2 regions of the Rahnella sp. CJA17(1/100) genome follow, and region 1 is predicted to be linked to the other one. Evidence: riboswitches for the same ligand, from Rfam matches in the RefSeq annotation. Region 1 holds a riboswitch; the other holds the start of a gene.
What was found. Region 1 has a riboswitch for fluoride ahead of AACU55_RS14065 (manganese-dependent inorganic pyrophosphatase). Riboswitches for the same ligand answer to the same signal wherever they lie in the genome.
Positions count from the first base shown of each region.

Region 2: it holds a riboswitch for fluoride, as region 1 does, so the genes downstream of both, crcB (fluoride efflux transporter CrcB) here and AACU55_RS14065 (manganese-dependent inorganic pyrophosphatase) in region 1, are expected to answer to the same signal.

Region 1 covers NZ_CAWOJA010000024.1:12,247-20,302, reverse strand. Annotated here, with positions in the region: one part of gene AACU55_RS14090 (IS3 family transposase) at 1-147, opposite strand, end outside; gene AACU55_RS14085 (hypothetical protein) at 579-1,385, shown strand; gene AACU55_RS14080 (hypothetical protein) at 1,822-1,959, opposite strand; gene AACU55_RS14075 (EAL domain-containing protein) at 3,471-4,805, shown strand; partial or broken gene AACU55_RS14070 (transposase) at 4,913-5,328, shown strand; fluoride riboswitch at 5,495-5,569, shown strand; gene AACU55_RS14065 (manganese-dependent inorganic pyrophosphatase) at 5,672-6,574, shown strand; gene AACU55_RS14060 (universal stress protein) at 6,578-7,006, shown strand; gene eno (phosphopyruvate hydratase) at 7,021-8,056, shown strand, end outside.
Region 2 covers NZ_CAWOJA010000002.1:19,261-27,316, forward strand. Annotated here, with positions in the region: gene AACU55_RS01010 (amino acid ABC transporter ATP-binding protein) at 1-673, opposite strand, end outside; gene AACU55_RS01015 (amino acid ABC transporter permease) at 670-1,653, opposite strand; gene AACU55_RS01020 (ABC transporter substrate-binding protein) at 1,650-2,558, opposite strand; gene AACU55_RS01025 (deaminated glutathione amidase) at 2,758-3,552, opposite strand; gene AACU55_RS01030 (nitrate ABC transporter substrate-binding protein) at 3,599-4,555, opposite strand; gene AACU55_RS01035 (aminotransferase class I/II-fold pyridoxal phosphate-dependent enzyme) at 4,766-6,112, shown strand; gene AACU55_RS01040 (GNAT family N-acetyltransferase) at 6,117-6,539, opposite strand; fluoride riboswitch at 6,623-6,685, shown strand; gene crcB (fluoride efflux transporter CrcB) at 6,752-7,135, shown strand; gene AACU55_RS01050 (TetR family transcriptional regulator) at 7,595-8,056, shown strand, end outside.

The DNA of each region.
Region 1 (8,056 bases):
CAGTTGTCGAACCCATTTGTCCATTGTGGATTTGCCGACGTTCATTGCCGTAGCAGCGGCGGCAACGGTGTAATGCTGATCGAGTACAAGCTGGGCAGCTTCGAGGCGAAACTCGGGGCTAAAATTGCGTCTGTTACGTCCGGTCATAATGTCACCTGTTTTTACTGTGAGGTGATGATATCACCTCTATTCAGGTGGCCAAATTCAGTGTGCCACTACACCTCCACCCGAGTGCCGGTTTCGGCCTGTTTAAGGGCAAAGGCTATCTGTTCTTCGGTATAACGGGTCTTTTTCATGGTTGATATGCCTCTCAGTGAGATGAAAGAAAGACCGGATACTTCAGTTTAGACTGGCACTGTTTTCAGGAAGGAGATCAGTTGTAGAATTTTAAGAGATATGCTAAATAATATTGAGATTTAAATGGAAGAATTTAATTTTTATCGAATTGTTAATAAAACTTAACAGCTATAATGAGTTCTACTTCATTTTGACTTACTTACATCTTATTTTTTTTGGCATCAGGGTGGTGTTAATGTTTTGTAAAAACCTTGAAAACCACTATCTTTAGGTGACACACAATGAATCAAAATAATCATAGCGCTCTCGAATTGATGCAGATGTATCAGTATTCCATAAGTGAACTGGAACGCAGAGCCATTATAAGAAGGAAAGGGAATTTCGTTAGTGATTACACTATATGGTTAGCTACTAATCGAATGGGTATGGAATTAACACACACAAAAGGATATGATGCTCAAGCAAGTAATGGTCGAAAGGTTAGAATTATCTCATTCCGAAATAGCATTAATAACCAATCAAGTTTGATTGGTGTTATCAGCGATCATGAATTAAAATTTTTTGACGAATTACTCGTTGTAATTTACACATTCGATTTTAACGTAAATCTAGCCTTAATAATTCCAAAAGAAATTATACTAGAAACTAATTTATTCAGTAGGAAGCTAAACGGATATGCACTCAGAATAAACAATTTATTAACTAAAAACCCTAACATATTGGATGTCAGCCACATATTGTGCGAGCAAACTGAATCTACTTTTTTTAATGAAGATAGGATAATTAAAAAAATCGAAAGCGATCTTAAAATAGTAGGAAAACGTACATTTGTTAACTATTATGAATATTTAAAGAAACATATTAAAACAGAATTAATTGTTAATGTAATGCTTTCTAACAATTTGGACTGGAAGGCAATGACAGCTTATACAAAAGTAAAGAAAATGAAATTAATATTTGATGAAAAAAATGAAAATAAAGCACTAGAAATAATAGTTAACTCTACAAATAAATTAATCCCTCAATCAACCAAGGATAGAGCAAGAGAATTATTAAAGCAAAATGAAAATAACATTGAGTATGCATAATCAATGATAAAAAATTTGATTGGTTCTTGATGTTAGTGAAGAGTACCGTGTTATTGTAAATTTCGTGACAGGGGGTTATAAAGCACCAACCAGATATGCTAAAAATTCATAGATAGCAACTATTTTATATTTTTACTGTATGGGTTAACCAAAAGGCTCTAATACATATTTCCGTATTCCTCGGCAATGAGAGCCTTTTAAGCTATCAACATTCTGGCGGTTTACATCAATCAAATTCTCATCTGGAATGGAAACCAACTCATCCATCATTGATACAGCTTTACGTTAGTCGATGAAGCTCACATTTTACTATCATGATGCTTTCGGTAGCATTAGTATTCCATACTTCTCAGTATTTATTTCACCTTGTAGGAGTGAACCACCTTTTACGAGAAAGAGCTCAAAGTTATGCGCTCCAGGCATTCTGTACCTGATGTTAAGACTCAGAAATGCTCACAAAGTCGTTGCCCTTGCCCTTGCCCTTGCCCTTGCCCTTGCCCTTGCCCTTGCCCTTGCCCTTGCCCTTGCCCTTGCCCTTGCCCTTGCCCTTGCGATGGCAGGGCAGGGCTTTCATAATGCATTCAAGGTAGCTTTACTTCCCTCTTACAACACACCAGGTTTTTGCTCCTGTTACAGGATAAAACATCCAATCATGTTTTAATTTAAGAAAACGCTGCGGCCTTACTGATAGGAAAGATCTTAGTGGTAATTCAGTTGTAAAATCTAACTCTGTTTCTGGCACAAGGGTAGAATGTAAATTTATTATAATAAGATAAATCTTAGAGTAAATCATTGCAGTGAAAAATTAAAAAAAATTTACATACCACATAATAAATTGAAAAAATCTCTTGCAATTTTAAAAACTAATTATGTAAAGTACTCTCAAAAATAATTATAGGTAGTTTAAAGTACATTGATAATTTAGAAAAAAAATTACACACAGCGAAAAAAGAGTGAGAGGCTTAAGTGAAAAGTAATCATGTTGATGATAATTCTACATGTGGATTCTGTAATTGTATTTTAAAGGAAAATAGTACCACATGCTCCTATTGTGGTGCTGAGTTAATTACCGCCTATATTGATAGACCTACGAGGAAGTTAATTTTATATTTACGAATCGTTCTAATTTTTATTTCAGGTCTGTTAGCATTATTTTTCTATCAAAATTCTAATTTAGTCTATTTGTCTATAATTTTAGCTGTGCCCTTAGTATTACTTTCTTGGGTTTTACCATGGTTTTTTTTCAAAATAAAAAACAAAGGAAACTATATTTGGAGAAGAAAGTCCATCTAACTTAGTTAGAAATATTTTCCTTATAAAATATTGAGGTGACAGTTCTTATCACTTTGTCACCTCATATTTATCACTTTTTCAACCTAATACCATATCCTAGCATGGTGTTCGTTTTGAATAGGATAATCGCTGAAATCGTAAATCCAGATGGTGTTTGGAGGCATTCCAAACTTACAAGAAATTTGAAAGAACTGAATTCTACCTATGATTTTATGGATGAGTGCTGTGTGTAGTACACGCATGATGATGTAAGGCTTGAAAAGCACCTTCCTGCTTTTGCTGCTATGTTTTTCAGCGTTTTGAGACATGCATTGAAAATGTGAACCAAGCAAAAGGCGGGCTGGCGGTTAACATTGCGCGCGTCGAGGTTCGAGATGTCTAAATCGTCACGCGGGAGCGGTTTCAAACTAATATAAGCTGAACATAGGGATCGTCGAGTATCTTGGAATATAGCGATTAGAAAAAAGAATGGAGCATACTATTCCAGAAGTGACAGCTATGGCAGCTATAGAGAATCATTTACAGGATAATCAGGTCTGATAGACGACTCAATGCTAGAAGCAGACGTAACTCAGAGCATAAGAATGTCAGCGAAGTGGACATTCTTATTGATTGAGAATGTTCATAAGCAGGGGTTATGTAAGAGAGAACAGATTAATGTTCTTACAATTGTGATTTACTAAGCATCTTCAGAAACTATATGGAAGTTTTTTATGAAATTTGTGGAATTTTTTATTGAATAGCAGATTATCGGAATAGCTTTATTTTAAACATTTAAGGTGTATTAGAAGAATGAATCGCGTCCCCTCAATCATAGCTCCCTCTACTGCACAGCTTGCTTACCTGTGTCGCATGGCCGCTTATACTGGAGCTGTAGTATGCCTGAGCTGGCTTGCATCTTTCATCTTTCTCAGAGATTGGGAACTTGTCATTTCACTACTTATCCTTGCGGTGGCAATCCTTCCTTGTTGGTGTCTTGCTGTAAATGGGAATTTTTCAAATGGATTAATGCTTGCTCAAACGGTTTGTCTAATATTTGTAGTGATATTTTGCTATAAATATGACGTGCCTGACGTTTCTGTCCAACGCACAACACATCTTTACCTTCCTGTTATTGCCCTTGTGGGTTACATGAATTATCAGCAAAAAAAATCTCGTTTGCAATTAATTATCATTATATTAAGCCTCCTATCCTTCGTTGTTTACTGCAGTACTGTGAATAGATTTACGATAGATAATCCAAGCCACCGTAGTTTTCAGATTCTCAGTGTATGGCTGAATCCGATATTGTCCACACTACTATTATTTGGCGGCATAGCAGCGATGCATATCGATTTTACCAGAAAAAAAATGATGGCTAAATCTATTCAGGATGCGCTTTACAATGAGCAGTTCATCCTTTTATATCAGCCCATGGTAAATTCAAGTGGTCGGATTATAGGTGCTGAAGCATTGATTCGCTGGAAACACCCTTCCCAAGGATTATTATCTCCATCAGCCTTTCTTATTGATGCTCAAAGTGCCGGGCTGATGCCCATGATTGGTGAATGGGTTATATCGCAAACTTTTAAATGTTTGCTGCAATGGCAGAAAATAGATGTAACTCGACATTTGTCGGTTTCCATCAATATTACGGTCGATCATCTTATGCAGCCTGATTTCGTGCGTAAACTCCTTGATAGAGTTCGCGCATACAATATTCCCTGCAATCAGGTACATCTGGAGTTAACGGAAAACGTTTTTGTCTCTGAACCTGAAATCGTCGCTGAGAAGATGAATGAATTGGCTTCTGTCGGATTCCTATTTTCGCTCGACGATTTTGGGACGGGGTATTCTTCTTTAAGTACATTACGCGGACTTCCCTTAAAACAAATAAAGATTGATCGCAGTTTCATCACTAATGTAACTGAAAGTGAAAAGGGGGCTGTTATTGCAAAAAATATTGCACGAATGGGTTGTGAACTAGAGTTGGAAGTTGTGGCTGAGGGTATTGAAACAGAAATGCAATTTACCATAATGAAAGAGTATGGTTGTACTATTTTTCAGGGATTCTTGTTCTCCCCCCCTCTTAGTAGAAAGGAATATACTCAATTAGTAGTTAATTCTGAAATACTTCCCTGTAGTTGAATATCATCAATATTTTCTTTTCATAAGCTAAGTAATAAATTTTTCAGAACATTTCACTCATTACTCTACCGCCATATTTATGCTGATCCCCTCCTTTCACCGAATCGTTATTCGATAATCTTCCGGATGCTGAACTGTTCAAATCACTGCCAGACATGGGGCCGTGTATAGGCCCGCGAATGCTTGCAATATTGGGTGATAACCGCGATAGCCTCAATAGTGAGGAAGAAATTCAAAACTATGTTGGCATTGCACCAGTAACCGAACGAAGTGGTTAAAAATCCTGGGTACACTGTCGTTGGCAATGTGCGAAGTTCATCCGACAGACGTTTGTGGAATGGACAGCGAGCACGGTAAACTCATCATAATGGGTCAAACTGAATTATCAGGAGCAGCGAGAAAAGGAGAATCTCATCAATCCGCGCTCCGGGCTCTGGCATTCAAATGGATAAGGATCATTTACCACTGCTGGAAGACCATAACCCGTTATGACGAAGCAAAATATTTGCTGGCACTAGAATAGCGAAAATCGCTCTTATTGAGGCCGTAAAAAGCTTGTCGAATGACTCAGGGCGTGAAGCGGACGTTGATTCTTCGTTATGGTTAGCACGAAAACAATGAGAAGGCTTTCACTCTTCTTAATGCTTTATAGAATGCATATTGCACGGTCGTGGATTTTCACCTATATTCTTCAGCAAGGTGATGGTGTTCCACCTTTCCCAACCGCCGAACTGTCCAGTTCGGATAATGACGCCTGATATACATTTTTGCTTTTTCCCTTAGGCAGGTATGTCAGGTACTCTTATGAAAAAATTCTATCTTTACTCGTCTGTTACCGATCTTCTCCCCCGTCAGAGCATAACGCTATGATCCGCGTTTTTGGTCACCTCAATCCTGATAGCGACAGCATCTGCAGCGCACTCGTTACAGCAGACTGGCTTCAACACCTCGGAAAGCACGCTACCCCCTTCAGGCTTGGCGAGATTACTCCTGAAACGGCGTTTATTCTGCAACAGGCCAACGTGGAAGCCCCTCACCTACTCAAAGAAGACCTAAGTGGAAAACAAGTCTGGCTGGTCGACTTTACGGATTTGGAGCAGGGTCCTCCCTCTTTAGCTTTCAGTAACATTTTGGGCATCATAGACCATCATCGGTTAGGTACGGTCATCACACAAAACCCTCCGGATGTTTGGATACGCGCTGTCGGCAGCTGTGCCACGGTGCTCTGGCAAATCCTGACTCTTGAATATCATCAGCCCATTTCCTCATCGCAGGCCACACTGCTGTTGGGTGCGATATTGAGTGACACCGTGGCGCTCACATCCCCCACCACGACCGCTCACGACAGGGCTGCCGTGCAGGCGTTATCCTGCATAAGCCAACTGAATTATGACGCCTTTGTGAAACAGCTTCTGATCGCTAAAACAGACATCGCGGGGCTGACACCCGATCAACTTCTAATGAAAGACGCCAAGCGCTATCAGATTAACGGCCAGTCGGTGCTACTTTCACAAATCGAAGTAGCATGCATGTCGGCAATTGACACCGCGCTCCCTGATCTGCTTGTGGCGTTAACAAAAGAGTGTCAGCTCGGCAATTTGGACATGGCTATGTTGGCTGTCACGGATATTTTTCAGAAAAACGCAACGTTATATTTCTCAGAAAATAATGCGCTCGATCTCACATGCCTTTCTCTTCCCGGCGTTATAAGTAGGAAAAAGGACATACTCCCGTGGCTGACGGCCGCGCTCTCAACCTCGTCGAGGTAATTTATGCCAATCTATAAACATGCTCTGATATTGCTCAGCGATGAAACAGACGGCCAACTCCTGCTGCAGGAGGTTGCAAAGGGGTTCCACGAACAAGGGACGGCCATCACCCTTGGACACCTCACTTCAGATTATCGGGAGTTAGACATTGCATCTGACTCATTAACCAAGGATCGCCAGTCGGCTGAAATTATTGCGGCCAAGGCCATGCTTAGCCGGCTGGTTGAAGCGGCGAGCTTTCCCGTGGATGTGAAAGAAATCGTAACCATCAGTCGCTTTAAGGATGTCGAGGCCTGCGTCAAAGATTCCGATGTAGATTTGGTGATTATGGGACATAAAAACAGGCTGTTCGGGATGTTCTCCTCCCATTCCATTGAATTCATCAACCACCTGACCGTCGATGTGTTAATTAAGCATATTACTACTCACTGACTTTCGAGGTTTATATGAGCTTTATTATTGACAAAATTGTTGCACGCGAAATTCTGGATTCACGGGGTAACCCAACTATAGAGGTCGATGTCACAACCCAATGTGGCTCTACTGCAAGAGCATCAGTCCCATCAGGAGCCAGTACCGGTTCTCGCGAGGCCATTGAACGCCGCGACGGTGATAAAGCGCGCTTTGGTGGGAAAGGCGTTCTCCACGCAATCGAAAGCGTCAACACTGAAATTTTTGATGAACTTAAAGGGCATGATGTCCGCGACCAGCGCGGCATCGACGACATCATGATCGCCCTCGATGGGACTGAAAATAAAGCGCGTCTGGGGGCAAATGCTATTCTGGGCGTGTCGCTTGCCGTATCGAGGCTCGCGGCTCAGCTATCGCATACGCCTTTGTACCGTTACCTGGGCGGAATTGGGGCAAATCTATTGCCGGTGCCCTGTATGAATATAATCAATGGGGGTGTCCATGCCCGCGGACAAGGGGCTGACTTTCAGGAATACATGATTGCCCCTTGCGGTGCACCGACGTTCAGGGAGGCCGTGCGTTGGGGGAGTGAAGTGTATCAGGCACTTCGCCAGGTTCTTCTTGAGAAGGGATTATCTGCCGGCGTGGGGGATGAAGGAGGTTTTGCCCCGGCTGTTTCTTCAAATCACGAGCCTCTGGAGCTGATTGTTTTGGCCATTGAGAAAGCTGGTTACCGCCCTGGTGAAGACATTGTGATCTGCATGGATCCCGCCTCTAGCGAGTTCTACAGTGATGGTAAATATCATCTGCGCACAGAAAATGCCGAGCTGACCTCACAGGAAATGACAAGCTACTATCAAACGCTGGTGAAAAACTTCCCGATTGCCCTGATTGAAGACGGTCTTGCTGAGGACGACTGGGATGGATGGAAAATTCTGCACGATGTATTAGGAGATCAGGTTGAACTGGTCGGTGATGACCTGTTTGTGACCAACGTGAAATATATCCAGCGCGGGATAGATGAAAATCTTGCCAACGCGGCATTGATTAAACTCAACCAGATTGGTTCCC
Region 2 (8,056 bases), on a different contig from region 1:
TCGCAAAACCGATTTCATGCGTCACCACAATCATCGTCAGTCCCTGCTTTGCCAGATCCCGCATGGTAGCCAGCACTTCGCCCACCAGTTCAGGGTCGAGGGCGGACGTTGGCTCATCGAACAGCATCAGTTTAGGTTTCACCGCCAGCGCACGGGCGATAGCAACGCGCTGTTGCTGACCACCGGAAAGATGACGCGGGTAGGCATTCGCTTTATCACTCAGGCCGACTTTTTGCAGCAACTCGCGCGCATATTTCTCCGCTTCATGACGGCTTTCTTTATGCACACCAACCGGTGCTTCAATGATATTTTGCAATACGGTCATATGCGGATAAAGATTGAATTGCTGGAATACCATGCCGATATCCCGGCGCTGTCGCGCAATCGCCCGTTCGGGCAGTTTATGCAGACGGTCACCGTGCAGTTCATAACCGATTTGCTCGCCACCGACCATAATGGAACCGCGATCAATATCTTCCAGATGATTTATACAGCGCAAGAATGTCGATTTACCTGAACCCGACGGCCCGAGGATCACCACCACTTCGCTGGGTTTCACATCAAGATCAATCCCCTTCAGCACTTCGTTATCGCCATAACTTTTATGCACATTACGGGCGACCACCAGTGATGCTTGTCCGGATGACTGTACGTCAGCGGGCAATTGACTCATAAGTCCTCCTTTTGGGCCATGCCCGGTGAATTGATGATCGGCGCGGTTTTTTCTTCCGCATTGCTCTGACGCCGTTTGGCATTTGGCAACGTCCGGCGTGTACCGCGGGAATAATAGCGTTCAATCGCAGACTGTCCGAGATTGAGCAATGACGTGATAAACAGATACCAGATCACCGCCACCATCAGCATAGGCACCACTTCAAAGGTCCGGTTGTAGACCGTTTGCACGGAGTACAGCAAATCGCCCATCGCGATAACGCTGACCAGCGACGTCGCTTTAATCATGCTGATCAGCTGGTTACCGGTCGGCGGAATAATCGAACGCATGGCCTGCGGAATGATGATCCGGCGCAGCGCGCGGCCACGACTCATGCCAAATGCCTGCGCGGTTTCCGCCTGGCCGTTATCGACTGACAGCAAGCCTGCCCGAATGATTTCTGCCATATATGCCGCTTCATTCAGCGCCAGACCGGCAATGGCCGCGGTCAACGGCGTGATCAGATCATTGGTATTCCAGCTCATGTACTCCGGGCCAAACGGGACGCCGAGTACCACGCGCGGGAACAGCGTCGACATGTTGTACCAGAACAATAACTGTACCAGCAGCGGCGTACCGCGGAAGAACCAGATATACAGCCCTGCTAATCTTCTCAGCAACAGGCTGTCAGACAAACGGGCAATCGCCAGCATCAGCCCGATGAACACACCGAGCAGCATCGATACCACGGTAAGGCCGAGCGTGACGCCCAGACCTTTGATCACCGACCCTTCCGTGAACCACTGCGCCACCACATGCCATTCGAAGTTCGGGTTGTGCGAAACGGCCCAAACCACATCAGCGGCAATCAGCAACACCACTATCCAGGCAATCCAGCGGCCGTAGTTACGCGGTGCGTGGGAAAACTCAACGTTACGTCGCGGATCCTGCGTATAGTCGTCCTTGACTGCCGGCGTTGAACTATACGATTTATCCGTCATTTAGACTGCGCCTTTGCCAGGTTAATGCCCGGTGCTGAAATCATATTGCCTTCCAGCCCCCATTTTTTCATGATGATGGCGTACGTGCCGTTGTCGAACAGTTTCTGATAACCGGCGAGGATCGCGTCACGAACCGGTGAGTCTTTGGCGACGACCGTCCCCTGGAAGATATCGCCAAAGCCGTTGGATTTGCCGGTGCCGGTCAGTTCAAGCTGACCGTTGGCTTTTTCCACAAAATAGGTCAGCGGTGCCTGAGAAGAGAAGAACGCGTCGGAACGGTTAGAACGAACCGCCAGAATCGACGTAGGCTGATCGGCAAATGACTGTACAGTCACGGCCGGTTTGCCGTCTTTGACACACACATCAGACTGCTTACGGATAACCTGTTCAGCCGATCCCCCCGCCATCACGGCAATGCGTTTACCGCAGGTATCATCAAGGGAATTGATGTTTTCCGGGTTACCTTTGCGCACCCCGAAGACGACATATTCTTTGACGAAATCGATGAAATCATTTTTCGCCTGACGATCGGGATAATCGCCGATCGGGCCGATGCCCATCTGGTAGCGCCCTGCGGCCATGCCGCTGAGGATGCCGGATAAGCCGCTCACGGAAGCATGCTCTATTTTTACACCCATGACTTGTGCCAGCGCGTGCGCCAGATCCGCACTCGCGCCATCCAGACCGTTGGCGCTGGTCACGATTTCATACGGAGGGAAAGAGCCGTTATTCACAGAGGTCATCACACCTGACTTCTGAATATCCGCAGGTAATTTTGCGTGGATCGCCGGATCCATCGTCTGAGTCGGGATTGTCACGTTTTCAGCAGCAAAGGCATTTATGGAAGATACGGAAAGTAACGCAGCGGTCAGTACAGCAATCTGACGAAGTTGTTTTGCCATCATTCTCTTGTTTCCTCTGTGTAAAAAGTCGGTCTGTGAGTTTATGAATGTTGTGGTTTTATAGTGATTACCTTCCGTGGCAACTTTCCGGGTTTTTCTTTTTATGGCTGTTTATCTATAGAAAAAACAAACGCATCCCCTGGTGAGGGCGCGGTACTGCATGAGCGCTGAGGCAGCCGTTGAGGACCGGCCGCGAACAGACTCAGTCGTTACGCAGTTGCGGTAAACCAAAACGACGGTTTGCCAGCACCGGTAACACTTTTCTGGCATGCGCCAGACGATCTTTATCCAGCTCGGCAAATACCAGTGCCGGGGCCTCGGCTGCGCGGGCGATAGCCACACCCAGCGGATCAACCACCATACTGTTGCCGATATTGCGCTCGCCACATTCACCCACGGCCACCATATAGGTGGTGTTTTCCAGTGCGCGTGCCGTGACCAGCACTTCCCAATGCATTTCTTTCAGCGGGCCTTTCACCCACGCGGCAGGCAGCACCAGTACATCGGCACCGTCGAGCACCAGACGCCGCGCCAGTTCCGGGAACCGCACGTCATAACAGGTCATCAGGCCGACGTTAAACCCGGCGACATTCACCAGCGGCGGTACTTCGTCACCCGCCGTGACATTTTTTGATTCCTGAGAGGAGAACGCATCATAAAGATGCAACTTTTGATATTCAGAAATAATTTCGCCATTACGGATTGAAATCAGCACGTTATATGCACGACCATCCGGTGCAGGCGTATGCACGCTCATCATGGTGGTCATCTGATTGCCACAACTTGCCGCCAGCAACTGACTGACAAACGGACCATCCAGAGGTTGTGCTGCTTTTAAAACCAAATCCGGATCGGTAATGTCACGCGCCAGAATGCCTTCCGGCAGCACCAGCAAATCCACGCCCGCTTCGACAGATTTCGTCATCAGCGAAAGACAGGTTTCGACGTTAGCTTCCCATTCGCGGGAAACCGCAAACTGACCTAATGCAACTTTCATTTTTGACTCCCCCCGTCGCTTACTTGTGAAAGCGATCGGTTAAGTGTTACTGAGCAAAGTTCGGGAACAAATCTCCCGGCGTCAGACGCCTGGCAGTCAGCCCCTGGGCATGTAATTCCTGCGCAAAATCGTCGATCATCTTTTCATTGGCGGCGTAACCGTTTGCATTCCAGTCCGCAGGTAAATCGACCACAGTGCGACGTAAATCATCCAGCAACCATGGCGTGGTATCGGCATATTTCGCGCGCTTATCCATCCAGACTTCATAAGAGCGATCGATGATTTCACTCAGCGCCTGCGGTAACCACGGATGCTCTTCGGCCAGCGCAGGCTTGATTGCCAGCAGGTGAATACCGGGGATGTACCCGACGCGGTTGAAATAGGCCAGTTCGGCGGCACGAAAATCGGGCTGGAACTGACGGAAACCGGAATCAGGTTTGAAGAATCCCTCAGGCATAAAGGGTGTAAATACCGCATCCAGCCAGCCTTCCTGTAACAACTCCATCATAGGACGTTCTTCCGGCACGGCTTCGATGCGCCCTTCGCGGCCAAAACCGGCCAGACGGTCAACAATCGGGTGCGCTTCGGTCAGGCGGCCGACATACCAGTTCGCATCTTCAATGCCCACACCTTCAAGTGCCAGCAACGTGCGGGTCCAGGTATTGCCGGAATCCTGCCAGCCGGTCAGGCCAATACGTTTACCGGCCAGTTGATAAAGTTCGGTCAGCGGGCTGTCTTCACGGGTGATGATGCAGCGCTGACGGAAGCCGCGCATCAGAAAATGCGGTATCGCCAGTAAATCAGATTCGCCCCGCGCACGCCCTTGTGCATAACGGCTGAAAGACACTTCACCCGCATCGTATTTATCGCTGGTCCCCAGGTTATCAACCAAAGTGCCCACGCGGTCTATCTCAAGATTAAACCCTTCCGGTTTAAGATCGCCTAATGCCAGCGGCGTAAAATAATCCCAGTCACGAACCGCCAGCCTGATGGTAATCGTCACATCTTTCCCCTTAAGTGTCAGCATGGTTAATATGCAGAAAAACAACTGTGCGTTTACAAACCTGCCCGAAAACACACCAAATTCTTTTACTAAGGCCATCATCTTCACGGCAAGATGATTATTTTATCGCCTGCGTTGGCTAAGTTTGATACTAATGGCATAAATTAATATGTACAATAGAATCTTTGTTACTGAACAAAAGGCAAAAAAATGACAGAAAACTCTCTCGAAAAAACGCTGGATGCAGAATGGTTAGCGACGCAATTACAGGATCGTTCCATGCGGGGCATTGCGATTGAAACCGCAGCGATGATCCGATCCGGTGTGATCGAGATTGGTACGCATCTTCCCGCCGTGCGTGAACTCGCGCAGGCGCTGGGCGTCAGTCCTGCCACGGTTTCAGCCGCCTGGGGTCAGTTGCGACGTCAGAAAGTGATCGCCGGACGGGGGCGAAACGGCGTCTGGGTGTGCGGCGACATGCTGTCTCCACGACCTGCACGCTTCGAGAAAATCGGCAATTTTGGTGAGCATATTATTGCGGATCTGGCGCTGTCATCGCCGGATCCGGCACTGTTGCCTGACTTGCACGAAGCCATGCAGCGCGGTGTTGGCGCAGACAATCTGAACAGTTATCAGCGTGAGGCTATCGCGCCGTCGCTGCTTGAGGCCGCACGCCAGGACTGGCCTTATGACGCCCCCGCTTTTATGGCGGCGGATGGTGGATTTGACGGCATGAACCTGACGCTGCAAACCCTGCTGATGCAGGGTTCGGTGGTGGCAATTGAAGACCCGACTGCCACACGCCTGCTGGATATGCTGGACAATCTCGGTGCGCAGGTCATTCCGGTGAAGTGCGACGAATTCGGCCCCACGCCGGAATCACTCAGTCAGGCACTGCTGAAAAATCCTTCAGCCTTTATTTTTCAGCCACGTACCCATTCGCATTGTGGCCATGCGATTAACGCAGAACGTTATGCTGCGCTGGCTAACATTCTCAGCCAAAGTAACACACTGATTATTGAAGATGACGGGATCGGACAGTTGTCACGTTACGCGCCGCTGAGTATGGGCAGCAAACTGCCGGACCGCACGGTGCATGTCCGTTCTTATTCCAAAGCGTACGGCCCGGATTTGCGGCTGGCGGTGATTTCGGGATCGGTGGATTTAATCAAACAAATCAAATCATTCCGTAACTTTGGTGCCGGCTGGTCGAGCCGTATTTTGCAGGAAGCGCTGGCGTGGCTGATTAACGATCCGAAAACGCAGCAAGGGATTACGCAGGCTAAAAAAGTGTATGCGGAGCGACGCAAAGCCATGTCCGATGCGTTGCGCATTCGCGGCGTGAATATCCCCGACCGCGACGGACTGGCGATGTGGATCCCGGTGCCATCGGAACAGTTTGCGCTGGTAACGATGGCCGCGCGTGGTATTGCGGTTCTGCCCGGCGAACGCAGCCGCATCGGGCCGGGGCAATTTATCCGTATCAGCACCAGTCAGATGAAACCGGAGCAGGTTGATCTGATCGCCGACGCTATCGTGCTGGCGCTGGATGTCTGATCATTCAGAGTTTTTTCAGCAGATACTTTGGCGATTCCTCGTACTGCGCCCGCGCATAAAAAGTGTGGGCGCGTACACGGCGGGTATGGCTGTGAACTTCCATCCGGTCACACCCCCGGTCCGCTGCCAGACGTTCGGCCTCATCCAGCAATTTCTGGCCAATTCCGCTGCCACGCGCGTGATCGCTGACGCACAAATAACTGATACGACAAAATTCGCCAGCCAGCGCGATTTGCGGAATGAAATGCAACGAAATAAACCCGACAGCCTGACCTTCTGTTTCGGCCACTAACAGGCGGCTGTCCGGGTTCACGGCCATTTTTGCCATACGTTCTGCTATCGCTTCAGACCTGTTGGGATAATCCAAATCCCCCAGCAATTGCGCCAGAACTGGCGCATCCTGCACGGTACCTTCTCTGATTAACATCGCCTTTTCCTTTTCACAAACTGTTTCCGAAACGCGTCTACACAAGCGCCATCACACAATGTAAACTGAGCGCCTGCATTACTTTGCACTGTGGAGATGACATTCCTCCCAAACCGCCTTTACCGGCTGATGATGTCTGCGCAATCTCGCGAGAGGTTCGTAGCGTCATGCCCGGGCCTTTCTGAATTTCATCTATTTTTTAAGGTATCACTATGTTTAGCACCTTACTTGCAGTCTTTATTGGCGGTGGTATTGGCAGCGTTGTGCGCTGGTATGTCAGTCTCAAAATGAACGGAATGAGTCCGCTACTGCCCGCTGGCACCCTGACCGTGAATCTGGTCGGCGCCTTTATCATTGGCCTGGGCATCGCGATTTTCACCCGCCTGACCCATATCGACCCGGTATGGAAGCTGCTGATCACCACCGGCTTCTGCGGTGGCCTGACAACCTTCTCCACCTTCTCTCTGGAGGTGGTTTACATGCTACAGGATGGTCGCTTTGGCGCCGCCCTGCTAAACATGGCACTGAATCTGGCCGGCTCACTGGCCATGACATTACTGGCGTTTATGCTGGTCAGCTGGTTCAGCGCACACTGATCCTATCCTCCGGCGATGCCTTTTTAATGACAAAAGGCATCGCTGTGATAAATCTGTGACGCAGGTTCACCTCCTCCCGCCGTATCTTAATGTTTCCTTCATCTTATCTGCAGATAATAGCGTCAGTTCACTCTGGTTTATCTTTGAGGTATGACATGTTTTCTGTGCCAAAAACGTCTTCTGAGTTCCTGGTTGTTGCCCTCTGTGTTCTGACAGTTGTGGCTTTTTTACAGGCATACTTTGCTTAACAGCCCCGCCTGACCCGCAGCCCCCCTTTCCCGTAAACGGCGCATTCCTCTGGATTGCGCCGTTTGCCTTTGTGCGTCACGCTTAATTGCGCTGAAACGAAACGCCACTTTTTATTTCATTCATAATACAAATATTTACCTGTTCGTCCTTATTGCCTATACTTGAGAATGATCGTTCGCAACCTACATCAGTCACATTACCGGGTATCTCATGCTTCACCCACAACAATGCAGTAAAGATGCGCGCATCAGCGCCCGACGCGACCAGATTATTGCCGCCGCCCGCCTGTGTTTTCGCAAGCATGGTTTCCACGGTGCTGGTATGGCTGAAATCGCTAAAACTTCACAGCTCAGTGTGGGGCAGATATACCGCTACTTCGCCAATAAAGATGCGATCATCGAAGATATCGTGCGGCGAATAGTGATGAAAAAAATCAGGCTGATGACCGGCAACGCGCATAATTTGCAGCAGGTGGCTCATAATCTGGCGCACCGTCGGATTGGCAATTTAAGCGCGCCGTATAAAGAAGATCAGTGCATCGAACAAAAAGAGCAGGCCGAAATTGACCACGCGCTGATGCTGGAAGTCGCCGCAGAAGCGACCCGTAATCCGATCGTGGAAAAAATCTGGCGTGACTCCGAAAAACAGCTTTTTAACGAAGCAAAAACGCTC